DNA from 2 places in the Apibacter sp. B3706 genome. Region 1 is predicted to be linked to the other one. Evidence: riboswitches for the same ligand, from Rfam matches in the RefSeq annotation. Region 1 holds a riboswitch; the other holds the start of a gene.
What was found. Region 1 has a riboswitch for cobalamin ahead of metE (5-methyltetrahydropteroyltriglutamate--homocysteine S-methyltransferase). Riboswitches for the same ligand answer to the same signal wherever they lie in the genome.
Positions count from the first base shown of each region.

Region 2: it holds a riboswitch for cobalamin, as region 1 does, so the genes downstream of both, G8C41_RS02450 (TonB-dependent receptor) here and metE (5-methyltetrahydropteroyltriglutamate--homocysteine S-methyltransferase) in region 1, are expected to answer to the same signal.

Region 1 covers NZ_CP049715.1:1,919,829-1,936,133, reverse strand. The annotation lists gene G8C41_RS08430 (NUDIX hydrolase) at 1-399, opposite strand, end outside; gene tpx (thiol peroxidase) at 642-1,139, shown strand; gene fbaA (class II fructose-bisphosphate aldolase) at 1,529-2,596, shown strand; gene G8C41_RS08415 (SIMPL domain-containing protein) at 2,680-3,411, shown strand; gene G8C41_RS08410 (NADH:flavin oxidoreductase) at 3,432-4,532, shown strand; cobalamin riboswitch at 4,654-4,843, shown strand; gene metE (5-methyltetrahydropteroyltriglutamate--homocysteine S-methyltransferase) at 5,036-7,342, shown strand; gene G8C41_RS08400 (DUF421 domain-containing protein) at 7,753-8,448, shown strand; gene G8C41_RS08395 (fumarylacetoacetate hydrolase family protein) at 8,454-9,062, opposite strand; gene G8C41_RS08390 (3'-5' exonuclease) at 9,059-9,823, opposite strand; gene G8C41_RS08385 (CDP-alcohol phosphatidyltransferase family protein) at 9,804-10,550, opposite strand; gene G8C41_RS08380 (PorV/PorQ family protein) at 10,706-11,815, shown strand; gene rimP (ribosome assembly cofactor RimP) at 12,023-12,490, shown strand; gene nusA (transcription termination factor NusA) at 12,510-13,745, shown strand; gene infB (translation initiation factor IF-2) at 13,809-16,305, shown strand, end outside.
Region 2 covers NZ_CP049715.1:552,180-568,484, forward strand. The annotation lists gene G8C41_RS02435 (agmatine/peptidylarginine deiminase) at 1-370, shown strand, start outside; gene G8C41_RS02440 (NADH-quinone oxidoreductase subunit N) at 624-2,018, opposite strand; gene G8C41_RS02445 (YncE family protein) at 2,364-3,494, opposite strand; gene G8C41_RS02450 (TonB-dependent receptor) at 3,491-5,527, opposite strand; cobalamin riboswitch at 5,648-5,847, opposite strand; gene G8C41_RS02455 (MerR family transcriptional regulator) at 5,966-6,298, shown strand; gene G8C41_RS02460 (hypothetical protein) at 6,318-6,554, shown strand; gene G8C41_RS02465 (glycosyltransferase family 2 protein) at 6,654-7,679, opposite strand; gene G8C41_RS02470 (glycosyltransferase family 2 protein) at 7,683-8,636, opposite strand; gene G8C41_RS02475 (1-acyl-sn-glycerol-3-phosphate acyltransferase) at 9,134-9,694, shown strand; gene G8C41_RS02480 (hypothetical protein) at 9,885-10,028, shown strand; gene G8C41_RS02485 (hypothetical protein) at 10,107-10,805, opposite strand; gene G8C41_RS02490 (RNA-binding S4 domain-containing protein) at 10,878-11,255, shown strand; gene G8C41_RS02495 (shikimate kinase) at 11,269-11,787, opposite strand; tRNA gene G8C41_RS02500 (tRNA-Lys) at 11,902-11,974, shown strand; tRNA gene G8C41_RS02505 (tRNA-Lys) at 12,014-12,086, shown strand; tRNA gene G8C41_RS02510 (tRNA-Lys) at 12,133-12,205, shown strand; gene G8C41_RS02515 (endonuclease V) at 12,462-12,962, opposite strand; gene G8C41_RS02520 (T9SS type A sorting domain-containing protein) at 13,121-14,905, shown strand; gene G8C41_RS02525 (T9SS type A sorting domain-containing protein) at 15,062-16,305, shown strand, end outside.

The DNA.
Region 1 (16,305 bases):
TCCGATAGATAAATTCTCATCTTTATAAAGAAAGAATAAATCAATGGTATTGTATAGGATGTTTTTGTACAAATAAGTATTAGGATGGGAACATATATATTCTAATTTAGATAAATCAATCGATATATTTAATTCTTCTTGTAATTCCCTAAAGCTTCCATGTTCAGCGGTTTCTTCGGCTTCAATAAATCCTCCTGCCAGATCTAAAAAGCCTTTTTTAGGTTCTTTGTTTCTAATAGTAAATAATATTTCGTCATTTTTCTGAATAACCACAGCGGTTGCTCCGGCTGTATTGTGATAGTATTCAAAATTACAATCTAAACATACAATTTTTGATCCATGCGGATATTCTAAATGATCACTTTTACAATTTGGGCAGAATTTGAAAATGGGTTGCATATCACATAAGTTTTAATACCCAAATTTAATTAAGTATTTTAAAAATATAGTTATCGAAAACTATTTTATATGAAAATAATAGAAAATTCTTTTCAAAATAAATAGTAACATTTAAATAGAAATTATTAATAAAAGAATTATATAATATAATATTTTACAAATTATCAAAATTAATATTATTTCATACATTAGTCTTTGTAAATCTTTCATAGTAATAATTAACCGTAAATAAAAATAATACAATGGCAACAATAACATTAAAAGGAAATGAAGTCCATACATTGGGAAACCTACCATCAATAGGAAGTAAGGCTCCAGATTTTATATTAGTGGATACGGATTTATCAGAAAAAAAATTATCGGATTATACAGGAAAAAGAGTTGTTTTAAACATATTTCCAAGTGTGGATACAGACACATGCGCTATGTCTGTCAGAGAATTTAATGAAAAAGTATCTGAAATGAAAAACACTGTGGTTTTATGTATTTCAAAAGACCTTCCTTTTGCTCAAAAACGTTTTTGTGCCGCAGAAGGTTTAGATAATGTTATCCCGCTTTCTGCCTTTCGTTCAGATTTTGGTAAGGTATATAATTTAGAATTTGCTGATGGCTCGTTAAAAGGATTACTTAGCAGAGCAGTACTTGTTCTTAATGAGTCAGGAGAAATTATTTATGAAGAACAAATAGCTGAAACTACTCATGAGCCTAATTATGAAAAAGTAACAGCTATATTAAAATAAAAAATTTATCAAGAAAAAGAAATGCCTTGTATTTTTCAAATATGAGGCATTTATATTTTTATCTAATTTCTCAAAATGAAAGATTAGTATGATAATTGAGAATATTAATTTTTTGAATTCTATGTAAAGTAAATAAAGGTACTAACTGTTGAAATAGTAACCAAAATTTATATTTTAAAAAAAATATGGTAAATTCTAAAAAAGTACTAAAGTTTTTATAAAACGTTAAATGTATAATGAGAAATTAAACCGATAATTTCAATAAAATTATAACTTTTTGTTAAAAAAAATAAAACATGAGAAATTTCAACATAAAATAACTCTTTGAGATATAAATAGTTTTTACATTTACAATTTAAAAAAAGTATAACAAAAAAAATTATAAAATCATGAGCAGAAAATTTCCAGCAGGAGTAGCAACCGGTTCGCTAGTAAAAGAAATATTCGATTATGCTAAAGAAAATCAGTTTGCTTTACCGGCATGTAACGTTATAGGGTCTAGCAATGTAAATGCAGCTCTTGAAACAGCTGTTAGAGTAAATGCTCCATTAATTATACAATTTTCAAACGGAGGATCTCAATTTAATGCAGGCAAAGGATATAAAAACTCTTCCCTTAGAGCAGATGTTTTAGGGGCTATAGCTGGAGCAAAACATGTCCATACGTTGGCAGAAGCCTATGGGGCAACTGTAATATTACATACAGATCACTGTGCAAAAAAATTATTACCTTGGGTTGACGGTTTATTAGATGCTTGTGAAGAATTCCATAAAAAAGAAGGAAAAACACTATACTCTTCACACATGCTAGATCTTTCAGAAGAGCCCTTAGATGAAAATTTAGCAATCTCTTCTAAATATTTTGAAAGAATGGCAAAATTAGGAATGACCCTAGAAGTTGAAATAGGGATAACAGGTGGAGAAGAAGACGGAGTTGACAATTCAGATATAGAAAGCTCAAAATTATATACACAACCTGAGGATGTTTATAAAACGTATAAAGCATTAAGCGCAATAAGTCCTAATTTTACTATTGCAGCAGCATTTGGTAATGTACATGGAGTATATAAACCGGGAAATGTTAAATTAGAGCCTAAAATACTTCACAACTCACAAGAATACGTTCAAAAACAAGTGGGCGGACCTTCAAAACCGATTAATTTTGTATTTCATGGAGGATCAGGTTCTTCCTTGTTAGATATAAGAGAAGCCATAAGCTACGGAGTAGTTAAAATGAATATTGATACAGATTTACAATTTGCTTATACCGAAGGGGCTAGAGATTATGTAGAAAAAAATATTGATTATTTAAGAACTCAAGTAGGAAATCCAACCGGAGATGAAGCACCTAATAAGAAATTCTATGATCCAAGAGTTTGGATGAGAAAATGTGAAGAAGGATTCTCAAAAAGATTGGAAAAAGCTTTTGAAGATTTAAATAATATCAATACATTATAGTAAAAAAATATAAATTTTATTTATAAAAAATGAAAGCACCTTTATTTGAGGTGCTTTTTTTGTATATTTGGAAAAAAGAGAGTATGAAAAATTATCTAATAGTATCAACATTACTAGCGTCCATTTCAATCGTTCTTGCTGCATATTTTTTAGGTAATTCTTACCAAAAAAGAAATCAATCCAATACAATAACAGTAAAAGGATTAGGCACAAAAGATTTTGAATCTGATTTAATAGTATGGAAAGCCGATTTTTCAAAGAAAAATCTCGATTTAAAACAAGCCTATGCCGAATTAGATGCAGATAGAAAAAAAGTAAGAGAATATCTGATTTCCAAAGGATTTTCCGATAAAGAAATAGTTTTTTCCTCAGTAGAAATAAGTAAACAATATGATAGTAGATACAAAGAAGGAATAAATCAAAATATATTTACAGGGTATGAATTAAATCAAACCATAACCATAGAATCTAAAAATGTGAAAAAAGTAGAAGATCTTTCCCGTCAAATTACAGAATTGATTAATAACGGAGTAGAACTCTATTCCCGATCGCCTTTATATTACTATACTAAATTATCTGATTTAAAAATACAGATGATTTCAGATGCAACCAAAGATGCAAAAAAAAGAGCAGAAGAAATAGCAATTAACGCCGGTTGTAAATTAGGCAAATTAAAGAATGCCAATCAAGGGGTTTTTCAAATAACTGCTCAAAATTCATCTGAAGATGATTACTCTTGGGGAGGAGCATTTAATGTATCATCCAAGAAAAAAACAGCAAGCATTACCATTCGTTTAGAATATGAAATTAAATAATAACTACGATATAAATTAAAATGGTACATAAATTATTTCAACCGTTTACATCAAAAAAACTGTCATTAAAAAACAGAATAGTCATGGCGCCTATGACCCGATCATTTGCTTATGATGGAATACCCGGAAAACAAATAGCTGATTATTATCAAAGAAGAGCACAGGCCGAAGTGGGCTTAATTATAACAGAAGGAACCGTTGTTCGCAGGGCGGCATCTTCCAATGACCCCAATATACCTGTATTTTATGGAGAACAAGCCTTAGAAGGTTGGAAAAAGGTGGTTGAAGAAGTTCATGCTAAAGGTGGTAAAATAGCTCCGCAACTTTGGCATATGGGAATAATACCGGCCCATAAAAACTGGAAACCATCAGAGCCTTTTGAGGGACCATCCGGGCTATTAAATCCGGAAACAAAAGCCGGAAAAGAAATGAGCGAAAATGATATTGAAAATACAATTGAGGCTTTTGCAGAAGCAGCTTACCAAACCAAAAAAATTGGTTTTGATGCCCTGGAACTGCATGGAGCGCACGGATATTTGATCGATCAATTTTTTTGGGATAAGCTCAATAAAAGAAATGATATATGGGGAGGAGCTACCCTGGCCGAAAGGAGTCGTTTTGCCATTGAAGTTGTAAAAGCGGTTCGAAATGCGGTAGGAGAAGATTTTCCTATAATTTTACGCTTATCACAATGGAAACAACAAGATTATTCCGCTAAATTGGCAAAGACACCGGAAGAAATGGAAGAATGGTTACTACCGTTATCAGATGCCGGAGTTGATATTTTTCATTGCTCACAACGAAGATTTTGGGAACCCGAATTTGAAAATTCTGATTTAAATTTTGCAGGATGGGCAAAAAAAATAACGGGCAAACCTTCCATAAGTGTTGGATCTGTGGGGCTCACCGGAGATTTCTTAGGCGCATTCAAAGGACAAAGTTTTGAGGCTTCTGATAATTTTCTTAACGAATTAAATAGAAGATTAGATGCAGGCGAATTTGATTTAATAGCAGTAGGAAGAGCGTTACTTGCAGATCCTGAATGGGTATTAAAAATTAAAAATGGAAACTTATCTGAATTTAAAGGATTTTCTAAAGATCAACTTAAAGAATTATACTAATAAAAACATAAAATAGTAGTAAAATAAAAACAAAAACCAAGTTTTAATTTTTATTTATTTTAATAAAGAAATAAAAGCAAAGGTTTTTTATCTTTGTATATATAAGTTCTTTACTTAATTTCTTTATCAACAAGAATAAGGTGCTGTGTAAAAACGACTTAATAGGGAATCATGTGTGAATCATGAGCTGACGCGCAACTGTAAGTAACCTAAAAAAAATTTTATCAATAAAAACCATTGCCGATTTAAACGGTGAGAAGGTAGATAAAATGTTATAAGCCAGGAGACCTGCCTATTCTTAATTGACAATGCTTTCGCGAGTAAAAGCAAGATCACAAAAAATATAATTTGACTACAAGAAACTTTAAGATCATTAGAATAATTAGTTTACTTGTATGTCAAAAATTGTTTTGAAATTTGATTTTATTTAACAAAGAAAGAGAGCATTGTGAAGTTTAGCAATAAGAGCTTTTTATAATATAATCGTTTAAAAAGTTATAAAAATGCAAACACACAATCTTGGCTATCCGCGTATTGGTAGTGACAGAGAACTTAAAAAAGCCTGTGAAAAATATTGGGCAGGTAAAGCGTCAGTCGAAGAACTGATGATAACAAGTAAAGATATCCGGCACCAAAACTGGGTAACTCAACAAAAATTAGGGATTGATTGGATCCCATCTAATGATTTTTCTTATTACGATCAGGTACTTGATATGTCACTAATGGTCGGAGCTATCCCTAAAAGATATAATAAGGTAATACTGGATAAATCAAATACAGAATTAGACTTATATTTTGCCATGGCCAGAGGACATCAAAAAGAAGGCATTGATATAAAAGCCATGGAAATGACCAAATGGTTAGATACCAATTATCATTACATTGTCCCTGAATTTGAAAGTAATCAGAAATTTTCCTTGTTTTCAACAAAAATTATTGATGAATATTTAGAAGCTAAAAATGCGGGAATCCATACAAAGCCGGTTATAATAGGCCCTGTATCTTATTTGTTGTTGGGAAAAGAAAAAGAGGAAAACTTCAATAAGCTGGATTTACTAAAAAATATTCTTCCTGTCTATATAGAAATCCTAAATAAATTAAAGGCAGAAGGTGTTGAATGGGTGCAGTTTGATGAGCCTTTCTTAACTTTGGATTTGGATGAAAAAGCGAAAGACTCCTTCCAATATGCCTATAAAGAAATACATAAACAATTTCCTTATATAAATAAAATACTAACTACCTATTTTGACGGATTGAAAGACAATTTAGCACTTGCTTTTAATCTACCCGTACAAGCATTACATATAGATTTGGTACGTTGTCCGGAACAATTAGATGAAGTTTTAGATAAAATTCCGGAAAAACTTATCCTTTCTTTAGGGATCGTTGATGGAAGAAATATATGGAAAAATGATTTTGAAAAATCTTTGAAACTTATTCAAAAAGCTGTTTCCAAAATTGGTAAAGACCGAATTTTAATAGCTCCTTCTTGTTCACTTCTTCATAGTCCGGTTGACTTGGAATTGGAAACAGATACAAAAGCCCTTTCATCGGAAATTAAAAATTGGTTGGCTTTTGCAAAACAGAAAATCGATGAAGTAGTAACCTTAAAAAAGCTTGCGTCTAAAGAAGATTCCCCGGATTTACAAAAAAAATTACAGGAAAATATAGCGGCTGCAACCAGCAGAAAAACATCAGCTTTAATACATAACGAAAAAGTAAAAGAAAAAATAAGGAATATTGAAAAAGTAGAAGATAAAAGAAATTCCGTATTTTCAGAACGAAAGAAAAAACAATCTGAAGCCTTGCAGTTGCCTTTATTTGCAACAACTACGATCGGCTCATTTCCTCAAACATCCGAAGTCAGAAGTTGGAGATCTAAACTAAAAAAAGGATTGATAACACCTTTAGAATATGAAGAGCTGATTAAAAAGGAAATTGAAAAAACAATACGATTCCAAGAAAAAATAGGTATAGATGTATTGGTTCACGGGGAGTTTGAACGAAACGACATGGTGGAATATTTTGGAGAACAATTAGAAGGAGTTGCATTTTCCAAAAACGGATGGGTACAAAGTTATGGAAGCCGTTGTGTGAAACCACCCATCATTTATGGCGATATATTCAGGCCTAATCCTATGACTGTGAAATGGTCTTCCTATGCACAATCGTTAACAAATAAAAATGTAAAAGGTATGTTGACCGGACCGGTAACTATATTGCAATGGAGTTTTGTACGAGACGATCAACCGAGAAAAGATACCTGTTTCCAAATTGCATTAGCCATTAGAGAAGAAGTAGTAGACTTGGAAAAAGCGGGAATACGAATTATTCAAATAGATGAACCGGCCATAAGAGAAGGGCTGCCGTTACGAAAAAAAGATTGGCAAACCTATTTAGAGTGGGCTATAAAAGCATTTAGAATTGCATCCTGTGGGGTAAAAGATCAAACACAAATTCATACTCATATGTGTTATTCTGAATTTAATGATATCATTCAAAACATAGCAGATATGGATGCGGATGTAATTACCATAGAATGCTCTAAGTCAGATATGAAGTTGTTAAACATTTTTTCAGAATTTAAATACCCTAACGATATTGGTCCGGGTGTTTATGATATACACTCTCCGAGAATACCGTCCAAAAATGAAATGGTTTCCTTATTGAAAAAAGCAATTAAAAGTATACCGGTAGAGCAATTGTGGATTAACCCGGATTGCGGACTAAAGACAAGAGGATGGGAAGAAACAGAAAAAGCATTAATCGAAATGGTAGGAGCAGCAACAGAAATGCGAGAACAATACTAAACGATCTTTTTAGTATCGGTCGGTATAATACGTATAAATGTTTTAAATATGATCGTAACTTCTCAAAAGTTTTTTAAACAAAGGGTTAGAATGTTTTGAAAATTTAATAGATATTAGAGTTCGATAAATTAAAACTTAAAATTGATTTATTAAAAGAAAATCATAATTGTCTAAGTAATATTTTAATTTTAAATAGCTAAAATAGGATAAGAAACAAAAGTTGATTATACATTTTATGTGTTAGGAATAAGCTGAAAGCATTAAGCTTTCAGCTTATTTTCATTTTATTATAATATTATATGTATATATTTCTTTAAAATAAAATAAGAAACATTTTGATAATTATACATTAATGTATTAAATTAATTTATATTTTTGTATATAACACTAAATTACAAATATAGAATATCATGGATTTAAAAAATGCAGTTTTCGGAAGCTTCAATATATATGATAACATATTTATATCGATAAAATTAGTAGTAGCATTTATCGCCGTTTTAATTTACATTAAATTAGTAGGAAGAACCATTTTAAACCAAGTTTCCGGAATTGATCTAATTCAGAATATAGTCTTAGGGGGCTTGGTAGGTGGAATTATATATAATCCGAATATTTCTATTATGGAATTTGCCTTAGTGTTGTTTATTTGGACATTCATTGTATATTTAATAGCATTTCTCACAAAAAAATATAGTCGTTTAAGAGGGTTAGTAGAAGGTCCTATTATACCTTTAGTATTAAAAGGAAAATTTAATATAGAAGGATTTAAAAAAGCAAAGATTGATATAATGACTTATGCCAGTGTACTAAAAAATAATGGTATATACGATATATCTAAAGTATATTTTGCTCAAATGGAACAAGACGGTTCCATTACCGCATTTACAGATGATTATGATAAATACGCAGTCTTACTGGTTATTGATGGCAAAATTAACCATGTCTATTTAGAAGGAATTGATAAAACAGAAGATTGGCTAAAAAATGAATTACGAAAACAAGGATATGATGATGTATCTAAAATTTTCATTGCACAGTGGTCTCCGAATAAATTTTTTATTGTACCAAAAAGTCAAGATTATAAATTGAAGGTTAATGATTAAAACTATTACCTGATTTTAATCTCAAAAAACTTCTCATTTTCAATAAAACCTTCCAAAAAATCATTTTCATTAAGCTTTGAAACTCCCGATGGCGTTCCGGTAAAAATAATATCGCCCATTTTTAAAGTGAAATATTGAGAAATATATGAGATGAGGTAATCAAATGAAAAAATCATTTCTGAAGTATTTCCTTTTTGCTGAATATTGCCGTTTTTCACTAAAGAAAAATTCAAATTATCTAAATTAAACTTCTCTTTACTTACAAAATTTCCAATTAAAGCAGATCGATCGAAAGCCTTGGATTTTTCCCAGGGAAGCCCTTTTTCTTTTAATCGATCTTGTAAATCTCTAGCAGTAAAATCAATGCCAAGTCCAATTTCAGAGTAATAATTTCCGGCAAATTCCGGTTGAATGTATTTCCCAACTTTAGAAATTTTTATAAGAACCTCTACTTCATGCTGAAGGTTTTCAGTGAATTCTGGAATATACCAATCATCACCGGGTCTGGCTAAAGCGGTATCCGGTTTAATAAATAAAACCGGATCTTTAGGTATTTCATTGTTTAATTCTTTCGCGTGATTGCTATAATTTCTTCCTACACAGATAAATTTCATAAAACACTTTTTAATTTTGCTCTTGTAAAAATTTTTTTCGAATATAAAGGAAAATCAGCATTCATTAACCAGGAATAATATCCTAAATCACTTAAAAACACATTTTTCAATTTTTTACCTTTATATTTTCCAAAATTGAAAACCTCGTCTTCATCCTTATCTATTCCAACAAATCCTGCCAAATCAGCATTTTTATTTTGCATGGTAAACTCATGAAGGAATTTCACATCGTTTTGAATATCCTCATATTTTTCAAGTTGAGCCTTTAATATTTCATACGTAGCATAAGTATCTGCAGAAGCAGAATGAGCATTTTCTAAATTCTTATCGCAATAAAATTTATAAGCTGCGGAAAGATTCCTGGGCTCCATTTTATGAAAGATTACTTGAACATCAATCGGGCGGTGTTTTTTTATGTCAAATTCAAACCCGTTTCGCAAAAGTTCTTCCGCAAGTAATGGGATATCGAATCGGTTGGAATTATATCCTGAAAGATCAGAATCTTTAATCATTTCGAGAACCTGAGGAGCAATTTCTTTAAAAGTAGGAGCATCGACAATATCTTTATCATAAATTCCATGAATTAAAGACGATTCTTTTGGAATTGGAATTTCAGGATTAACTCTCCAAGTTTTACTCTCTTTTGATTGGTCAGGGTTTACTTTAAATATACTAATTTCAACTATCCGGTCTTTGCTGATATTTATTCCGGTAGTTTCAAGATCGAAAAAGCAGATTGATTTATGTAGTTTTAGTTCCATTTGAAATAATTTTTTTTCGAAATATAATTGATAAAATTAAGTAAATTAATATAAGTATTGGTATAGCTGATATTTTAAGGAAAATTAATAATACTATGCAAATTATAAGGAAAGAGTATACAAGAGAATTATCTTTCCAGGTTAAGTTTTTAAATTTAAAAGCCAATAAGGGAATATTGGCAACCAGTAAATAACTTGATAAGGCAGTAATGAATAATAGAAACCAAGAATTATCCAATAATAAATACGTATGATTTTGATGTAAATAGTATAATGAAAATATCAAGATAGTATTTGCAGGAGTAGGCAATCCTTTAAAATAATAACTTTGTTCCTCATCTAAATTAAATTTAGCAAGACGCAGAGCGGAAAATAAAGTAATCAACAATCCAAAAAATGGAAATAAAACGATGTATTTATTATGTATAAATCCGTTTGAAAACGTACTTATACGAGAATAAAAATCATCTCCTCCCAACATGGTAAACATAAATAAGCCGGGCAATACGCCAAACGTTACAATATCTGCCAAACTATCAAGTTCCTTACCAAAAGGTCCGGAAACCTTTGCAAGACGGGCGGCAAAACCATCGAAAAAATCAAAAATCAAAGAACATAAAAGCAGGATTAAAATATATTCAATGGGAGCTTTTATTATAGTTAAAATACACGCAATGCTACCACAAAGTAAATTAGCAAGAGTTAGTGTATTAGGAAGATATTTCATTTTCTCAGGTATTTATGAATAATGTATTGTTAAATACAAAGCAAATTAAGTTATAAAAGTAATAATTATTTTTAAAAATCCGAGGCAGCGCAAGTAATAAATAACGGTTTTCAACGTTTATACGATAGTTTGTTTATACAAAAAAATACTATTTGTTGAAAGGGAAAATTTTAAAAAAAATTACTTTAAGCTTCATCATTTGGGCTGTTCATTTTAATATAAATCTTCATGCGCAAGCATTTAGAAAGTATTCAAATGAATTTCTAAATATAGGAGCAGATGCTCGTGCATTTGGGATGGGAAATTCAGTGATAGCTAGTGTATCGGATGTAAATGCAGGATATTGGAATCCGGCAGGGTTGACGGAAGTCAGAGATGCTTGGCAAGGAGCTTTGATGCATGCAGAATATTTTCAATCCATCGCCAAATATGAATATGCTGCGGCAGCAATTCCTTTAAACAGTGGAACGGAAGGAACGTTTGGTTTTTCACTCTACCGATTTGCGGTTGATGATATTATGAATACTACTCAATTGATCGATAATCAAGGGAATATAGATTACAATAAAATAAGTCGATTTTCAACGGCAGATTATGCTTTTATGGCCTCCTATGCCGGTAATTTATTCAATGACCCTAATCTTTCAATAGGAGCAAATGCAAAAATAGTATATAGGCATATCGGTAAATTTGCCAATGCATTCGGTTTTGGATTAGACGCGGGATTACAATATCGAACCCAAGACCAATTTTATTTTGGAATTATGGCTAGAGATATAACAACCACTTTTAATGCTTGGTCCGTAAATGAAAAAAAATTAAATAAATTAGAATTAGACGGAGAAACACTTAATGAAGCGCCTAAAGATAAAATAGAGTTAACCATGCCTAAATTAAAATTAGGCGCAGCCAAAAAATTCGATTTAAATGATAAATTCGGGCTGTTGGCTGAGTTAGATTTAAATTTTGAATTTGATAAAAATAATGATTGGCTTTCATCAGAAGCGTTAAGTATGTCCCCATCTTTAGGGATAGAATTAGATTATGATCATGTGGTTTTTGTACGAGCGGGTTTAAATAATATGCAATATGAAACCCGTTTTGACGATTCAAGAAAATTAACAATTCAGCCCAATGCAGGTATAGGGTTTCGTTATAAAGGAGTAACGGTAGATTATGCACTAACTAATATCGGAAATTCTTCAGTCGCATTATATTCTAATATATTTTCAGTTAAAATCGATATGGCTGAGTTTATTAAATAATCTTATAAAATATAAAACTGTAATTATCTTATACATAGAGAGTATAATTTTATTATTTAGAAAATAAGTATTACATTTGTAAAGTTTTTGGGATTTAAAAGATTATTAAAAGCCTATCTACAAGGGCTTTTTTTTGTACTTTATTCTTAGAAAAAATAGTATAGTAAATTATTGTTAAGATTTAGTTGTTTATTAGAGGGTGTTATTATGGCATTGGAAGAGAAAGTAAATGTATTATTAGAAGAATTTCTTCAAACTAGAGCAGATTTGTTTTTAATATCTTGTAAAGTTTCTCAAACTAATAAAATAGAAGTTACCATAGACGGAGACGAAGGAGTTTCTGTGCAAGATTGTTTAGATTGCAGTAGAGCAATTGAAAATAACTTAGACAGAGAAGAAGAAGATTTTGAATTGTCAGTCTATTCTTACGGTATAACCAATCCTTTATTATATCCAAGACAGTATGTGAAAAATAAGGGAAGGGATCTACAGATTATTACTATAGAAAATAGAGAGCTAAATGGAACTATAGTTGATGCAGACGAAGAAAAAGTAGTTCTTACATGGAAGGAAAGAAGGGCTAAAGAAGTAGGTAAAGGAAAAGTAACTATAGAAGTCAAAGAAGAAATATTTTACAGCAATATAAAAAGAGCAACAATTAATATAAAATTTTAATTTAAATTAGAACGGACCGATGGATAGTATAGAGTTAATAGAATCATTTGCAGATTTTAAAGACGAGAAAAATATAGATAGAATTACTTTAATGGCAATCGTTGAAGAATCAATGAAAACCGTTTTAAGAAAGAGATATGGTTCAGATGATCATTTTGATGTTATTGTTAACCCGGATAAAGGGGACTTGGAGATATATTTAAATAGAAAAATCGTTGAAGATGAAATGTCTGAAGATGATTTGTTAGAAATAGAAATCAGTGAAGTTAGAAAAATTGATCCAAGTTTTGAAGTAGGAGAAGAATATACCCAAAAGATTGAATTAAACGAATTAGGAAGAAGAAATATTCTTGCATTCAAACAAGTATTGAACACAAAAATAGCCGAATACGATAACTCTAATTTATATGAAAAATTCAAATCAATAGAAGGAGAAATTGTAAGCGGTGAAGTCCATTATATTCGTCATAAGCAGGTTATCTTAATGGATGAAGATCAAAATGACATGATACTTCCCAAAGAAAATCAAATACCATCCGATTTCTTCAGAAAAGGAGAAACCGTAAAAGCCGTGGTAGAAGAAGTAGGCTTTAAAGGAGGAAAACCATTAATTATCCTTTCAAGAACTTCACCTAAATTTTTGGAAAAACTGTTTGAATTTGAGATTCCTGAAATATATGATGGATTAATAACCATTAAGAAAACAGTTCGTATACCGGGAGAAAAAGCCAAAGTAGCAGTAGAATCCTATGATGACAGAATAGATCCGGTAGGAGCATGTGTCGGTATGAAAGGATCTAGAATCCATTCAATTGTAAGAGAATTGAGAAATGAAAATATAGATGTAATCAGTTATACCAACAATCAGCAATTATTTATCCAAAGAGCTTTAAGTCCCGCAAAAGTATCTTCCATGGAATTAGACGAAGAAAACAAACATGCAGTAGTTTTCTTAAGACCGGAAGAAGTGTCTAAAGCGATAGGTAAAGGTGGACAAAATATTAAATTGGCTAGTTGGTTAACAGGATATGAGATTGATGTACGAAGAGATGAGCCGGAAGAAGAAGATATTGAATTGACAGAATTTTCCGATGAAATAGAAAGCTGGATTATTGAAGAATTGAAAAAAGTAGGATTAGATACAGCACGATCTGTATTAGAAAAAGATGTAAATGATTTATTAGAACTTACGGATTTAGAAGAAGAAACCATTATAGATGTGATCCGTATTTTAAAAGAAGAATTTGAAGAATAATGTAAATTTCTTTCAATAAATTATCATATTTGTAAAAAAAATAGAATAACAACAAAGTATAATATGTCGGGTATTCGATTAAGTAAAGTATTAAAAGACCTTAATATCTCTCTTGACAGAGCAGTAGAATATTTACATTCTCAAAATGTCGGGATTGAGAAAAACCCTAACGTAAAGTTAGATCAAAAAGCGTATCAGCTCTTAGTTACTGAATTCTCAGAAGATAAAATGAAAAAAGATGCGTCTTTAGATGTGGTCATAAACAAAATTCCGGAAAGAAGAAAGGAAGAGAAGGTGGAGCAACCGGAAATATTTAAGGTTAAAGCCGATGAAATAGCTGCACCTAAAACAATAGGTAAAATAGACCTAGATGCTCATAGAAAGACTAAAAAAGATTTTAGAAAAGAGAAAGAAAAAGAAGAAGAAAAAGTAACTTCCTCTCAAAATGTTGAGCAAAAAGAAGCTAAACCTGTAGAAGAAAAAAAATCGGGTATTAAAATAGTTGGAAAAATATCTCCTGAAGACCTGCAAAGAGCTAAGGAACCTACACATCCGGTTAAAAAACAGAAAGAGAAAAATGCAGAAGAGCAGCCGAAACAGGAAATTAAAGAAGAAAAAAAATCAGAAAAACCACAGGTCGTTTCTTCTCCACCGGTAGTTGAAGAGAATGAAAAAAAATCACAAGACGACGAACCTGAAAAGTTAGAAACCCAATACCAAAAGTTGGACGGACCTAAAATTACAGGTCAAAAGATTGATTTAACACAATTTCAAAAACCTAAAAAAGTCAATAAAGAAAATTCAAATTCTGAGAAAAAGAAAAGAAAAAGAATTGTTAAAGACTCTAAAGTTGATGTAAATGCGGTTGCTAAATCAATAAACAACAACGGAGATAAAAAAGGCGGATCAGGTCAAGGACAAAATAAAAACTTTAAAAAAGGCGGAGGAAACAGACGTCCAAATTCAGGCGGAGGAAACAGAAATGTTCGTCCTGCAGAATTAACGGATGAACAAGTAAAAAATCAAATAAAAGAAACCTTAGAAAAATTAACCTCCAAAGGAGGAAAATCTAAAAGTTCAAAATTCAGAAGAGATAAAAGAATTCAAAGAAGAGAGCAAGAAGCTGAATTACACGAACAAGAAAGAAAAGATAACACCCTAAAAGTAACTGAGTTTATCACTGTTAACGAGTTGGCGAGTCTAATGAATGTTGCAGCAACTGAAATTATTTCTGCATGTTTTTCTTTAGGTGTTATGGTAACCATGAATCAACGGTTAGATGCTGATACCATGGTATTGGTAGCCGATGAGTTTGGTTATAAAATTGAATTTACCGATTCTGAAGTAGATGATTCTGCTATTGAAGAAGAACAAGATAAAGAAGAAGATTTGGTTACAAGAGCTCCAATCGTTACAGTGATGGGACATGTGGACCACGGAAAAACTTCTTTGCTGGATTATATAAGAAATACCAATGTAATTGCCGGTGAATCCGGAGGGATTACACAACATATAGGGGCTTATAATGTTAAGCTTTCCAATGGGCAAAAAATCACATTTTTAGATACACCCGGACACGAAGCCTTTACCGCCATGCGTGCAAGGGGTGCTCAAGTAACCGATTTAGCAATTATCGTAGTTGCAGCAGATGATAATGTGATGCCTCAAACCAAAGAAGCGATCAGTCACGCTCAAGCAGCGGGAGTTCCTATGATATTTGCAATTAATAAAATTGATAAGCCTAATTCCAACCCTGATAAAATCAAGGAAGAATTATCGCAAATGAACTTATTAGTAGAAGATTGGGGAGGTAATATTCAATCCCAAGAAATTTCCGCTAAGTTTGGAACCAATGTTGATATTCTACTTGAAAAAGTATTATTAGAAGCTGAAATATTGGATTTAAAAGCCAATCCTAACCGTTTATCTAATGGAGTGGTTATTGAAGCAGCCTTAGATAAAGGAAGAGGTTATGTATCAACCATATTAGTACAAAATGGGACTTTACGTGTTGGAGACTACATTTTGGCGGGAAAAAATCACGGGAAAGTAAGAGCCATGATGGATGAAAGAGGAAAACCGATGAAAGAAGCCGGTCCATCAGTTCCCGTTACGGTTTTAGGTTTAGATGGAGCGCCAACTGCAGGGGATAAATTTAGGGTATTTGAGGATGAGAAAGAAGCAAAACAAATTGCTAACAAGCGAGAGCAATTAATCAGAGAACAATCCATAAGAACTCAAAAACATATCACCTTAGATGAAATTGGAAGAAGAATTGCCTTAGGTGATTTTAAAGAATTAAACATTATCCTGAAAGGAGATGTAGATGGTTCAGTAGAAGCATTAACAGATTCTTTACAAAAATTATCTAATGATCAGATACAAATCAATATCATCCATAAAGGAGTTGGACAGATTACAGAGTCTGATATCTTATTAGCGGCAGCTTCAGATGCCATATTAATTGGATTTAACATTCGTCCAAACCAAAGTGCCAGAGAATTAGCAGAAAGAGAAGAAATCGAAATTAGAACCTATTCCATTATCTATGACGTAATTA
Region 2 (16,305 bases), 930 kb from region 1:
AAATGAAAATACCGTACTTGCTGTGGTAGAAAATAATAAAAATGATGAAAACTATCACATATTACAACAAAATTTAAAACAATTAAAAGCTATGAAACTTTCCGATGGTTCTCCTTTACAAATTATAGAATTACCTATGCCAGAACCGGTATATTACGATGGATGTCGTTTACCTGCTTCTTATGCAAATTTTTACATAGCTAATAAATCAGTGATTGTACCAATTTTTAATGGTGAAAATGATAAACGAGCGTTGGATATCATAAAAAAATGTTTTCCGAATAGAAATGTAATAGGAATAGATTCCACTGATATCATTTGGGGATTAGGTAGTTTCCATTGTTTGAGTCAACAGGAACCGGCGATTTAATAGCTATCAATTAAAAAAGTGGAATGGATCTTTTTAACGATTTAATTTTAAACCAAATCATCTGAAACAAAGAACACTTTGTAATTTACAAATGGAGAGATAAAAATACTAGTTTTTAGCAAATTAAAGTAAATAATAAAGTCGCAATTATATTGCGACTTTAATTATTTGTATGATATAATTATGCGTATCTTTTTTAAATAATATTGTTGATCTAACCTTATAATGCTCAACATTAAAAACTGTTTATTTCTTAATTAGCCAAAGCTAAACAAGAAAAAACAGGTTCAGGATAAACTCCCAAAAGGATTATTAAAATTACCAATATAACAGCTATAACATTGTAAATAATTGGAGCTTTTTTAGCTTCATTTAATTCTTTATAACCCGGTTTAAAATACATGGCAATGATAAGCTTAAGATAGTATCCAATACTGATTGCAGATCCTATAATAGCTATAATGACTAATATCGGTTGAGTATATAATGCTTGTGAAAACAACGTAAATTTAGCAATGAATCCGGAAGTTAACGGAATACCTGCCATTGATAATAGAGAGATTGTAGTTACCAAAGCTAAGATGGGTTGTTTCTTAGCCAATCCGTTGAAAGCATTTATATCGGTAATACCATTTGAAATTCTTTCGATGTAAATAAGGCTGATAAAAGCACCTATAGTTGAAAGTGAATAAGCTAATAAATAGAATGCTAATGTATAGATAGAATTAGCATCTGTATTAAAATAAATTAGCAATAAATAACCAGCATGCGAAATACTGGAATATGCCAACATTCTTTTAGCATTTTTTTGCAATACACCTACAATATTGGCAGATAATAATGTTAAAATTGCTGCATAGAAAATTATATATTGCCATTGGTTTAGTTGCCCGATAAAAGCTGTTTCAACCAATTTATATAAAGCAACAAAACCTGATATTTTTACCACAGAAGCCATAAAAGCGGTGATCAGGGAAGGTGATCCTTCGTATACGTCCGGAGCCCAAAAATGAAAAGGAACTATGGATATTTTAAAAAGTAACCCGACTAACAATAGAATTATACCGGTTATGTACATAGTAGGGTAGTGAGTCGCTTGTATGCTGTATAAACGAATAGTTTGTAAATCAAAAGATCCGGTTATACCGTATATTAATGCAATTCCGAAAAGTAAAAATCCGGTTGCAAATGCTCCTAATAGGAAATATTTAATGGAAGCTTCATTGGAACGTAAGTCATTCTTATTGCTTCCTGCTAATACATATAAAGGAATAGATAAAATTTCAATACCTAGAAATAAAGTAATTAAATTTTGGTAGGAGAAAAGGACTATACCGCCACAAAGTGCAAAAAGCATTAAGCTATATACCTCTGCCTGATGATGATCTATGAGACGAAATGCATATTTTCCTAAGAATACGATTAGCAAAGTGGTCAAAATAGATATTTGAGTAAATATTTTAGCTGTTTGATCAAAAGCAAACATGGAGGCATATCGTGTGAAAAAAGGACTATCTCCGTAAAAAGAGACGATCAAAGCGATAAGTAATCCTAAAATTGCAAATGGTTGAGAGTATTTTCCTTGCCCGAAAACACCTGAATATAAACTCAGAATGGCTGCTGCGAAAATAATGATGATGATGCTCATTATATTTTTAGTATTTTTTGTAAAGTTTTGCTGCCAAAGTTACAATTTTTGATTAAACTGTGAAATTAAAAAATGAAAATAGTATCGTATTATAATAACGCCGATATATTTGATAAATTTATGAAATATAATAAGTTGTTTTAAATTTCAGATGCCTTGCCAATTTTTAGATTTTATCTTAACATTTAGCAATAGTATTATTTATTTACCCATTTTTCATCAGTTTTCCGACAATATTTTTATGCTATATAATAGGTAGGATATTAAGATATAGTACCAAAAAGTAAAAAGATTGTTGAAAAACAATCTTTTTACTTTTTTTAAAGCTATAGTAGTTTAAAAAATTTATTTACTTACTAAAGCAAAATGTCCTGGAGATACGCCGGTTGATTTCCACCATTGTAAGTCGCCATTTTTTGAGAAATAATATATTTTTCCATTGGAAACAAAATCCATAGCATCCCCAATATAAAAGCTGCCATTTTCAGGATCAACAATTATCCCATATGGGGACATAATTTCAGACTTTGAACCCTCTTTGATTAATTCGGAACTTATCACTTTTTGCGTATCTATATTTATAATACCATAATTATTTATAGTTTTTCCTGAAGAATATTCCGATCCATAAAAATAAAGTTTTTCTTTATAAAAAGTGAAGTCTGAAACCGCTATATCCAGTTTATTAATGACTTGATCAGTCGATGGATCAATAACAGCAACGAAAGGCTTTAAATTAGCATAATCGCCTCTTGAAGTAACCCAAATATGATTATTCTTATCTTTACGTATTCTATGTAAGTTTTTACCGACTTCTATATCATTAATTTTTGTAAAACTGTTCATGTCAATTACAGAAACCGTTGTGTCATAATCCGGAGAATAATATCCTCCTGAATTAGCAACATAAAGCTTATTATTTACAATAGTCATTTCTTCCGGATTGCGTCCGACAGTAACTTCATTTACAATGGTGCCGTTAGCAAGATCAACTTTGGCAACATATCCTTGTCCGTTGGGAGTAGAACCGGCATATGAAGACACATACGCATAGTCGCCGTTAAATGTAATGTATCTGCAATTTGGAATAGTTATTTTTCCTATATGCTTGGCTGTTTTAGCGTCCATAATTTCAACATAATTAGAACCATTGATTACGGCATACATTTTATCTTTATAAATTTTTAAATCATTACCTGTATCGCCCAATCCACCTTGATCAGGGTTGATTTTAGTAAAATAGTTATTAAAAAAATCGGCTGTATCATAATCAAAATAGGATAGAGAAGAGTTGTTTTGTTGATAATTACCTTCATTTAAAATATATAACCCTTTTTTGGCATCCGGTTGGGATATAATGTTTGAATCATCTTCAGACCATGAATCGTCATTACTACAAGAAACAATGAACCCTGTAATAATTACTAAAATTGGTACTAAAAATTTCCTTGCTACCATAGTTTCTAGTTTTTTCATATGTTTAATTTAATGATGATCGTATAGTTTCTACCCGGCATGGGATAATTGGCTACTATGTCGTAATATTTATTAAAAATATTATTAATTTGTAAAGATGCTTTGCATTTGATATGAGTGAAAAATAATTCTCTTGAAAGTTGTATATCATGAGTATACCAAGCTTTTACATGATTTTCAGGATTATTAGAAGGAGAATTGTACCGTTCTCCCGTATACATAAAGCTATAATTTAGATTCCAATCTCTGTAAGCAGCTTCTAAAGTAAATGTTCCACTGTGCCAAGGTATATAAGGAAGTTGATTTTTATAATTTAAAATAGGAGAAGATAAATTTTGTGCATCTTCATACGTATAGGTTATAAAGGTTGAAACTAAAACGTTTTTTACTAATATTGAAGTCTTAGAAGATAAATCTAATCCTTTTATGCGTGCTTTACCAAAATTTAACATGGTCCAACGAAATTGTTGTCCTTTGGGATAAGCTATGATTTTATCTTTGACCGTATTATAATAGGCATCGATAGTAAAATCAAAATGAGTACAACTACCGGAAGTAAAGTTTTTATTTATACGAATACCTGCATCAAACTGATTAGTATATTCAGGTTTTAAGTTTGAATTTCCAAAATCCGTATAGTATAAATCATTAAATGTTGGCATTCTAAAAATTCTCTTGTAAAAACCATGAATGCTAATATCTTTAGAATGTAAAGGTTGGTAATTTAAGAAAACAGCTGGGGTAAATTCATTTCTGTCTGAAGCTGTACCCATACTGTTCATGTGTTTCGTTATTTCTTGCACAAATGTACCTAAAACACTTGTTTGAATTTTAATTTTATCCCAATGAAAAGCAGTAGCCAAAGCGATCATTTCTGTATTTCTCGAAGGAGAAGAGAAATTTTTTAAATCGGCATTCATTCCATTATGTTGGTAATCTGCAGATAAAGAAATATCCCAGAAAGAAAATAAAGTAACCAGTTGTGAAGATGAAATATATAGTTCATCTTGCTTATAAGTATTATTAATACGATTGGAAAATTTATTTCCCCAAATAGGGTCATTAAAAACTTCTAAATTTTTATAATGGGTAAAATCATGAGCATATTTAGCGTTTAATGCTATTCTGTATTTTGTGCTGATTATTTTTTCAAAAGAACCCTGCAAAAAGAAATTACGATCCCATTGTTGAGCAAACTGATACCTTTTATACGAATTTTTTAAAACGGCACCGGGTATTCCTCTGCTTGAATCATAATAATATCCTTTCAGATTCCATTTACCATTAGGTAGGGTACCAAATAAATTTCCTTCTGTTCGAAAAGCACTTATGTTACCATTTTGTCTTACAGCGATCGTATCCCAATTACCTTTCTTTTGTTGAAATTTATATTTTCCATCTGAATTAATATATTCCATAGTAAGAGAAGATGAAATTAATGAGGATAATTTTTGTTCCCATAGGAGGGAGGGGTTAATTAAATGAAACGATCCGGAACGATAGGTGGCACCTATATTAGTTTTTTTTTCACCCGTAAAAACAGGACGTTTGGTAGTTAAATAGATACTTCCCGCAGAGCCGAAATCTTTAGCGGGTTGGAAAATTTGACTTTTTTGTCCGTTGTATACTGATATTGATTCTAAATTATCCATGGAAAATTTTCCTAAGTCAACCATACCATTTTGAGCATTTCCTATGGCTATTCCATCATAAAATACCCCCACGTGTTCGCTTCCCATTCCTCGAATGTTAACTGTTTTCATTCCTCCTACACCTCCATAATCTTTAAGTTGAATTCCTGAAAATAATCGTACGGCATCAGCTACCGAAGAGCTGTTTCGATTTTCTAATTCTTTTCCTTTCAATTCTTGGAAAGGAATTATTCCCTTATCATTTCTTTTTCCCGTTGCCAGTATTTCCTGTAATTCTGTTACAGTAATGCTGTCTTTTTTTTCTTGGGAATAAGATAATGGACTCATCAGGCTTAATAAAAAAGCAAATACACTATATTTATGATTGATGTTCATCATCATGGAGTCGAATATCTTAAATTACAGATATAGTAAACTAGTTTCCGGAAAAGTAAACAGGAAAAGTGAATATGAAATGCTTTTAATGTTTCAGCCTTGTTCCACGAAAGCTTGTAAACTTGTAAAACTATAGTTAAATTTGGCAGGTATTCTGACTTACTTCATTTTAAGAACCTTCCCAAGAAAGCAACTCCTCAGTGGTATATCTCTTAAAACGTACTAGAAGATTACAGCAGCGGGCCTGTTTCGGATTTTCACCGAATTCCCTTTTAAGATTGCGTATTTATCGGTAAATAACAATCACCAAATTTAGGCAAATATAAATAAATATTTTTAGGGCATCCTTATAGATTATTTGGGTAGTACTAATAATTCTAAAAAAAGATTAATTTTTTAAACGAACAATAGTAAGTTGAATTAAAAAATCATTAGATTTGAATAATGAACGTACAACTTCCTGAAAAATTATATTATTCTATAGGCGAAGTAGCACAGGCTTTTAATGTTAATACTTCACTTATAAGGTTTTGGGAAAAAGAATTTGATAGTATTTCACCCAAAAAGAATAAAAAAGGTGACCGTTTTTTTACCCCAAAAGATATTGAAAATTTTAAAATAATTTTTCATTTAGTAAAAGAAAAAGGATATACCTTAGAAGGAGCAAAAGTTGTTTTACAATCACAAAAAAATTTATCCAAAAAAGTTGAAATCATTGCTCGTTTAGAGTTAGTGAAGGCAGAATTAATTAAGTTAAAAGAATTATTAGACGAATAAAAATTTAAATAAAGACAATATGAAATTACCTAAGTTTTTAATGGCAGACAATTCAGATTTTCCTGAAGATTTATTTGTTGTGCATACAGAGTATCCTAGATTTATATTAAATGTAGAAGAAGAGGAGGTTGAATGGTTTGATGATTTGGAAGGAGAAGAGGAAGAGGTTGCTAATGAAGTAAATTCATTGATTCAACAAGCATTCGATTTTTGCGATGCTGAAATCGAAAAATACGAAGATGATGAAGAGGAGTAATGACTTCTTAGATTAATTTATGATATTAAAAAAAGTAAGCAGTAAATCACTGCTTATTTTTTTTGCTCTTTGATTTGATTAATTTAATAAATGATATTTTTAATCATCAACAACACACCCCTGAATCCTATATTGATTTTTAAATTTTTCTGACCATTTTTTCCATTCTTCCGGTTTTATTTTTTGGTTATTTTCAATTTTCAAAAATGATAGGATGTAATCTTCTGAGAAATCCTTAGGAAAATTTTGCATGGGATCAAATGCATCATTATACCATTTTTCATTAATTAAATAATTAAGTTGATTAACATCAAAATCAAATCCATAATTATGATAGGAATTGGTAGCAGAAGAATTAAACGTAGTTTTCATAACTTCATGATTTAATTGAGCGATCATGTTTTTGTGTTTATGCTTTCTAAAATACAGGGTAGCATTGTATAATTGTTTTTTTTCATCAACTTTTCCATTAATATTTTCCCAAGTTTTAAGCCAAAATTCTTTTTTATGAACACCCATAAGTATTGAAATTAATATCCAATATTTAGTTTTAGTAGTGTTAGATACCAAACCCAATTTATATAAAATACTAAAAAACTTATATTTATTATAAAAAAAACATTTCAGAATGAAAGGAGGAGCAGTAAAAAGATCCGGATAAATGGAAATTATATCGGAATTGATTTTATCATGTTTAAACTGATCAACAAAATTTTTATTTCCCGACCAACCTAATTTGAGTAAGGATATATTTTCTTTTTCCATTACTTCATTGATTTCATTCACATTAATTTTTCTCGTAAACCAAACATCATCTTCCGTTATAATGAAATAATCTGAAGCTTCTTTTACTGAATTGACCCAAAGTTGAGTAGGAATTTTAAAGCCATTAATATCTTTTCCTGACTTTAAATTATCTTTAATTGCTTCTTCCTTTTCTATATAATTTTCAGATTTTATAATTTTAATGGACGGGTATTTTAATTTAATTTTATTTAGATATTTTTCAGGAGTTCCATCATCTAATACTTTAACTGAATAAGTACCCACTACATATTTTTGGATACTGGCTAAGCATCTGTCCAAATAAAAGGGGCGGTTAAAAGATTTAATTAAAATATCCATAGTTTAAAGTTTGGAATAAATTTTACAAATGAGATTAAAAGTATTTTTATTTAGGGAAGATAAAGAATAAAGTAAATAATCTAAAGATATAGGATAATACTTACGATATTTTTTTACTAAAAATTTTAATTGGTTTGCATCTTTTCTGTAAAAACAAATTTTCATGGCATATAACAAATCTTTTTTATTAATTGGGCAATGAATATCTTCTATATTAATAAATGATTGTGGATTAAACGCATCATAACTGTCTTTACCAATACTGAGCCTTTCTTTATAAAATTCACGGGCTTTATTGATAAACAACCATTGCACTAGTCTGTTTTTGGTTTTTGAAAGTGAATGGTTGGTTTGTCTGTATGATATTAAGATATCAGGTAGATTTACAATTTTTTTACCTTCTGAAAATAACCGTAAGATGAGATCATAGTCTTCCGAATAAATCATTTTTTCTCGATAAAAAACTTTTTCGTTTCTAAATAGTATAGAAGAATGATAGAATAAATTGTTTTTGAGGATATTTCTTTTTAATTCATGATAATCGGTTAAAGCTATAAAATTATTACAAATAGTATTGTTTTCATCAATTATATGAGCACTGCTTCCTATTAAAAATACATTCGGATTATTCTCCAGAAATTCAACTTGTTTTTCCAATCGATTGGGTAATGCAAGATCATCAGCATCTAATATGGCCAAATATTTACCTTTAGCATTTTCAATTCCGATATTACGAGATTTTATAACAAATAAGTTTTTATCATTGTTAATAAGCTTGATTCGGGAATCTCTTTTACAAAATTGTTCTACAATTGATTGAGTTCTATCGGATGAGCCATCATTAATAACCAGCAATTCAAAATTAGCATATGTTTGATTGATTACCGATTCAATTGATGCAGATATATGTTTTTCTGCATTGTATGCAGCCATAATAACCGATACCAAGGGAGTCATAAGTAAGATATATAAATACAAAAGTAAAATATTTTTAATTAAACCGTGTATATCAGCTTTTTTTAAGATAAAAAATTTTAGAAAGTGAGTCTTACGTAAACTTATAGGTATCCGCAACGAAAAATGTATAGGAGTAATTAAAAATATAAATAAAATTCTATTAAGATATTTATAATTAATTTGAGTTAAATTCAAAGAAAATTTTTAATTTAGCAAAAAATTTAGGGCGTTCATATATAGTAGAGATTCTGATAATTAAAGCTCAGGTTTTTATAACAGTATGTAGAGCACCTGAATATAACTTTTTTAGTTTAGTGTTTTAATTAATTCAGAAAAAAATAAATAGATCATGGTACAAATTCTTTTTAAGATGGTGTTAGTTATTATGGATTACATAATGTCAATGTTAAGTTAATTAGAAAATTATATACATGTGAAAAGTTCAGTTAATGTAAATTAACTGAACTTTTTAATTATTTTTAATAAGTAATCAAATTATGAAAAAATTACTAGGAAGGTTAATGCTGTTCGTTATGGGATGGAGATTTAAAAATGAAGTATCTGTTAATGAATTAAGAAAATGCGTATTAATTTGTGCTCCCCATACCTCTAATTGGGATTTATATTATTGTTTAGCCAGTTTTTGGTGTTTAAAAATTCCTTATAAAGTAATGATTAAAGACGCTTATACCAAACCTTGGTATGGATTCTTTTTCAAAGCACTCGGATGTTTAGGAGTCGATCGAAGTCAATGGAATAATTTGGTTCAATATTCATCGAAACTAATTAAAAATTCCGATTCGATGGCTTTAATAAATACTCCGGAAGCCACTCGCTCCCGTGCCTTACAATGGAAAAAAGGTTTTTACTATATAGCTAAGCAAGCGAATGTTCCTATAGCTCTAGCCTATGCCGATTATAAAAATAAAGTAACCGGTGTTTCCAAATTAATTTATATTGGCGATCAAACGATTGAAGAGATATTTGATCAAATAGAAGACTTTTATAAACCGGAAATGGCTAAATTTCCCGAAAACTATAATCCTAAAATTTATTAAATTAGATTATCTAAATTCTTAGGTATAAAAATATTTTTTGACTTCTAATATTGCTGAGACGATCGAGCAACTTTCAGATTTTATTTGTAAAATCAGAATTCCGACAAGAATATTCTGTTTATAACTATTGCCTATAATTTTGATTAATATATAACATATATCGACGTTAGGGATGATCGTAATAAGACTCATGATCTGGATTTGCACCGTATTAAACGTCATTGATTTCAATGTCCTTCCGCATTATATAGAAGAACATTTTACTGATTCTGCTCAGCAAATCTATTTGATGTATAAAAAAAATAACTTAAATTTAGCTTCCATCAATAATTAACAGAGCATAATTGTTGATAGCAATGGGTTATATGATTGTCTGAACGATAGATTCAAACAATATATAAAATATATAAATTTAATTACACGTTTGATCTTGAGGGCAAACTTTATACAATTCAAAATTTAAAATGAATGTAGCATCTTTACTGTTTATATAATTGGATTCTCTACCGTATGCCAATCGAGAAGGCACGATAATTAAACCTTGTAATACGTGGTAAAGGTCATTTTTAGATTTATTAGTTGGCTTGAAATTCTTTAAACCGTCAACAATACCTTTAATTACATAATAGTTTTCACTTTGAATTGTATCGTTTTTGGGCTTTTTATAAAAGAAAGGGTCTTCTTGTGCAACCCCTGAATTATCAATTGTGCTTGATGAAGTATTCAAGGTTGAATATCCATTACCTCCTTCAGTTGCAACAAAATATTTTAATGAATAATGAATAAGTATATTGCTTTTACCGTCAGCTATATTGGAGGTGTTTATACCCTGATCTGCCTTCGGATTTTTAACTACCCAGTACCCTAAAGGAGATTTTATTGCATTTTTGCTCAAAGGCTCTTTATCAGTTGGAGTAACCGTATCAGAAAATTTGGTTACTTTCCCAAGATCATCGAAATAATAGTTATTTAAAAAATTAACAATAGCCATATCATCTGCTGTATTTTGCTCATCAACGGATAAGGTTGAGGCGTTATTATCATCGCTACCACACGAAACAAAAAATAAAAGTGAAAATATACAGGCGGCTAAAAGGGATTTTTTAATCATGTAAATAAAATATGTTAATTTAGTTGCTAATTTACGATTAAATTTAATTTTAAAGACCAATTTTTTCAATCAATGAGAATAGATAAATTTTTATGGTGTGTGCGTTTTTATAAAACGCGGGCAATTGCTACCGAAGAATGCAAGAAAAACCGTGTATTTTTAGATGATGCTCCCTTGAAGCCTTCAAAAGAAATATTAGTTGGTGAAACGTATAAAATTAGAAAAAATCAGATTGACTATACGATCCAAGTTATACAAATTCCTCCCAATCGGGTAGGGGCAAAATTGGTTCCTTTATATATAAAAGACCTGACAGATCCTGAGCAGATTGAAATGATGAAATCAAGAACACAAACGCAAAACTATTACAGGCAAAAAGGATTAGGCAGGCCCACCAAAAAGGATAGGAGAGAATTAGACGATTATACTCTGGAATGGGAAGATGAATAAATACACTAAATGTTTAATTAGTATTTTTTAGAACGGCTATAATTTCATTGCTTATTTCTTCCGGAGTTTTTTGGTTAACCGCTATCTTATAAGCAGCCGACTCATAAAATGTTGAACGTTCAAATAAATGCTTGGCAATAAATTCCGGTAAAGATTTTTCTTCTAAATGCGCAATAAGAGGGCGGTGTTCTTTTTCATTACTTAACCTTTTTGCTAATTCCGAAGCATTCATTTTTAAATAGAACGAGAAGCTTTTTTCTTTAATTTTATCCATGTTACGATGATAAATAGGAGTACCTCCTCCTAAACTCAACACTATATTGTCACCGTTCAATAATTCATTCAGATAAAAATTTTCTTTTTTACGAAAATAAATTTCTCCATGGATTGAAAAAATTTCTTGAATAGACTTATTTTCTTGAGTTGAAATATACTCATCTAAATCAATAAAAGTTATGTTGAGAGATTTCGCAAGATATTTGCCAACAGTAGATTTCCCACTTCCCATATAACCCAATAAAGAAATAACCATACGATCAGATTTTTTACAAATATCATATTTTTTTACCAAATATATTTGCATACCCAAAAAAAGTCATTATATTTGCACTCGCTAAACGAAAATGCTTAGCAAACACTAAATAAAGACCTGGTAGCTCAGTTGGTAGAGCACAACACTTTTAATGTTGGGGTCCTGGGTTCGAGCCCCAGCCAGGTCACAATCTATTCAAAGAATAGATTAAATATACATTTAGGGAGACCTGGTAGCTCAGTTGGTAGAGCACAACACTTTTAATGTTGGGGTCCTGGGTTCGAGCCCCAGCCAGGTCACATTTTGAAAATTCGCGCTTGAGATTCTCAAGCTTTTCTTGTTTATGACTCCGTAGCTCAGTTGGTAGAGCAATTGACTCTTAATCAATGGGTCGAGAGTTCGAGCCTCTCCGGGGTCACTTAAAAATCAATGAGTTACAAATTTTTTGTAGCTCTTTTTATTTCACGTACGTAAACAAACTAGAAACAACAACAGAAAAAAAAAGTTCGACTTCAGTTCTAGTATTTATTTTATTCATTTATACTATTTCAATATTTTTTTAAATTAACGGCTAATAAGTTATTAAAAATATTGTTGGAAGTTTTTGTGCAAAAATTTTTGTCTTACTATTATCTAAAAATTTAACTTTATATTGTAAAAATTTATTGTTTGAATTATCTTCTGGTTTCTTGATCTAATAATTTAAGGAGGGTGGGAATTCTATAATTACCATGCATATTTTGAATACATTGAGAAGCTCCATTAAGTGAAATTCCGACAGAACTAATATATAAGGGCTTTTTACTTTCGCCTCTTGTTATTTCCTGAACAATAGACTTGCCGGTAGAAAAAGGATTTTTAGCTACCCCTATAATTGGAATTTTCTTTTCCAATGCATCAAATAAGTATTTACCCAAGCCCGGCCGATGGGTGTCATCTAAATATACGAAGCCGTCAACTATAATCTGACTCATATCTTTTAAATTTATTTGTTTCAATAACTCTAAAATACAAGGAAGCTCTCTTTTATAAAACAATCCCGATTCATATTCAGATATTTCATAAATATAAGTAGTAATTAAGTCATTAGGAATGGGTTGATCCCAGTTTTTAAATAGTATACCAACAACTTTTGCTCGGTTCGGGTAGTAATAAACATCAATAGCAAGTTTCATTTTTATTTAATTTTAATTTATTCCAAAAGTGATAAATTTTTTTAATTGAAGATATAGGGTTAAATAATTAATAGGATAAACATTTATTTTTAAATAATGTTAAAATAAAAATAAATATACTAAATTAGCATAATTAATCTAAAATAATTAAAAATGTTATGAAAAAAAATCTACTTTTTATTTTATTGTCTTGTATTATAACTGCGCCACTGTTGGCAACAGATAATATTTCTAAACAAGAAAATTACTTGAGAGAACATTTTGTATCATCCACCACCACCAACTATGATGCGATGGATGTATATGGAATATTAAATTTTTTTATGCAATATTCGGAAAGTGAAAAAAAATGGAATTATGAACTGGCGGGGTTAACCTGGGAAGAAATGGCTAAGGCTATTAATGGTAATCCGGAGGTTATTTTTACCAAATTATCCGGAAAATTTGGTTGGAAAAATATCAATAGTTTAAAAGTTTTAACTCAATTAAATTTAAACTACAAAAATTATAATGGAGTTTTCAATGGCAATTATTTTAAGAACTTAGAAACATTATATTGTACTGGCAATCGATTAACGACTATAGATGTAACTAAAAATGTTAATTTGAAGGGTTTATATTGTAATTCGAATCAATTAAAAATCTTAGATCTATCCAAAAATCTTAATTTAATTTATTTAAATTGTTCTTCCAATCAGTTAACAACCTTGGATATATCTAAAAACGTTAATTTGAAAGAATTATATAGTTATTCCAATAAGCTAAAGTCCTTGGATGTATCTAAAAATGTTAATTTAATGCTTTTAAATATTTATTCAAATCAACTAACCGCCTTGGATGTATCTAAAAATGTTAATTTATTTGTTTTAAAGTGTTTTTCGAATCAATTAACAACCTTGGATATCTCTAAAAATGTAAATTTGTATAGTTTAAATTGTAATTTCAATCAATTAACAACCTTAGATGTATCTAAAAATAGTAAACTAACTTTTTTAGATTGTTATTCCAATAAGCTAAAAGCTTTAGATGTATCTAAAAATGTTAACTTGACAGAATTATATTGTTATTCCAATCAATTAACCACCTTGGAAGTATCTAAAAATGTTAATTTAAAAATTTTAAATTGTAATTTGAATCAATTAACAACCTTAGATGTCTCTAAAAATCCTAATTTAACAACATTAAATTGTTATTCGAATCAATTAACAAATTTAGATGTCTCTAAAAATGTGAATTTAATATATTTATATTTTAGTGATAATAAGATAGCTCAATTGCTTATTCCGAAAGTTCATAAAATAAGTGAATTAACTGGTGATCATAACAATCTAAAGCTATCCACTTTAAAAGGGAATTTTCTTACAATTAAATCTTTAAAATTAAGCCCGCAAGCAACGCTTCAAGGTGGGGCTAAAGGTATTTTTGAAGTGTTGGATATATCATCAGAATATACTATTGATGGAAAATATACTACTTATACCTGGTATGATAAAACAACTCAACAAGAAGTCGGCGCCTATGCACTAAAAGGTAAATTTTATGCCGGTCCGGAAAATGCAGGCAAAACTTTGATCTGTAAGATGAAAAATGAATTATTTCCAAACTTTGTTTTAGAATATGAAGTAAAGATAAAAAATACCGTATCTTTTGCATCAAGAAATATAAAAGAAAACATACCGGAAGGTTTTGTATGGGTAGATACTCAAAAAAATGAAACAGAATCAATACAATTATTTCCTAATCCGGTAATAGATATATTAAAAATAAATACTACAGCAAAGGTAACATCAGCAAGTGTTTACAATTATGCAGGAAAAGAAGTTAAAAGATATCTAAGGATAATAAATAATGAATTGGATTTACAAGATTTATCTGCGGGAATTTATATTGTAAATCTTACAACCGATCAGGGAATACTTTCTAAGAAAATCATAAAAAAATAATTTAAAAATTAAAAGAGTGAAAACCTGCTATACAGCAGGTTTTTTTTATTGAAAATAAATTATAGAATAAAAATTAAAATATTTATTTTCAAACAAGGTTAAAATAAAAATAAATATATTATATTAGCATACATAAATAATAAATAAAAAAATGTTATGAAAAAAAATCTACTTTTTATTTTATTGTGGTGTTTTATAACCACACCAATGTTGGCAACAGTTGATATTTCTAAACAAGAAAATTACTTGAGAGAACATTTTGTAATATCCACAACCACCAATTACGACGCGATGGATGTATATGGAATATTGAATTTTTTTATGCAATATTCGGAAAATAAACAAAAATGGAATTATGAACTGGCGGGATTAACCTGGGAAGAAATGGCTAAGGCTATTAATGGTAATCCGGAGGTTATTTTTACAAAATTATCCGGAGTATTTACATGGAAAACTAGTAATAATTTTAAAGTTTTAACTAAATTAAATATAGGCGCCAAATTCTTTAATGGAGTTTTTGATGGAAGATATTTTAAGAATTTAGAATATTTAGATTGTGATGGGGATTACTTAACATCCTTGGATGTATCTAAAAATGTTAATCTAACAGAATTATATTGTGATGGAAATCAATTAAAAACTTTGGATGTATCTAAAAATGTTAATCTAATAAATTTAAATTGTAGTTTTAATCCGTTAACATTCTTGGATATATCTAAAAATGTTAATTTGAAACAATTAAAATGTTATTACAATAAGCTTAAAGCTTTGGATGTATCTAAAAATATTAATTTAACATATTTAAATTGTTATATGAATCAATTAACAACTATAGATGTGTCTAAAAATGTTAATTTAACATATTTAGGTTGTTTTTATAATCAATTAACTACTTTGGATGTATCAAAAAATGTTAATTTAAATGATTTATTTTGTTATTCAAATCAATTAACAACCTTGGATGTATCAAAAAATGTTAATTTAAAAAATTTACGTTGTTTTGAAAATCAATTAACAGTCTTGGATGTATCAAAAAATGTTAATTTGAAAGAATTAATTTGTGATAGAAATCAATTAAAATCTTTAGATGTAACAAAAAATGTTAATTTAGATGCTTTATATTGTGAATCTAATCAATTAACAAATTTAGATGTCTCTAAAAATTTTAATTTAAAATACTTTTATTTTAATAACAATAAGATAGCTCAATTGCTAGTTCCAAAAGTTCATAAGATAAGTAGCTTAAAAGGAATTAATAACAATTTAAAGTTATCCACTTTAAAAGGTAATTTTCTTACAATTAATAACTTAAAATTAAGCCCGCAAGCAACGCTTCAAGGAGGAGCTAAAGGTATTTTTGAATTGATAGATTTATCTTCAGAATTTAGTATTGATGGAAA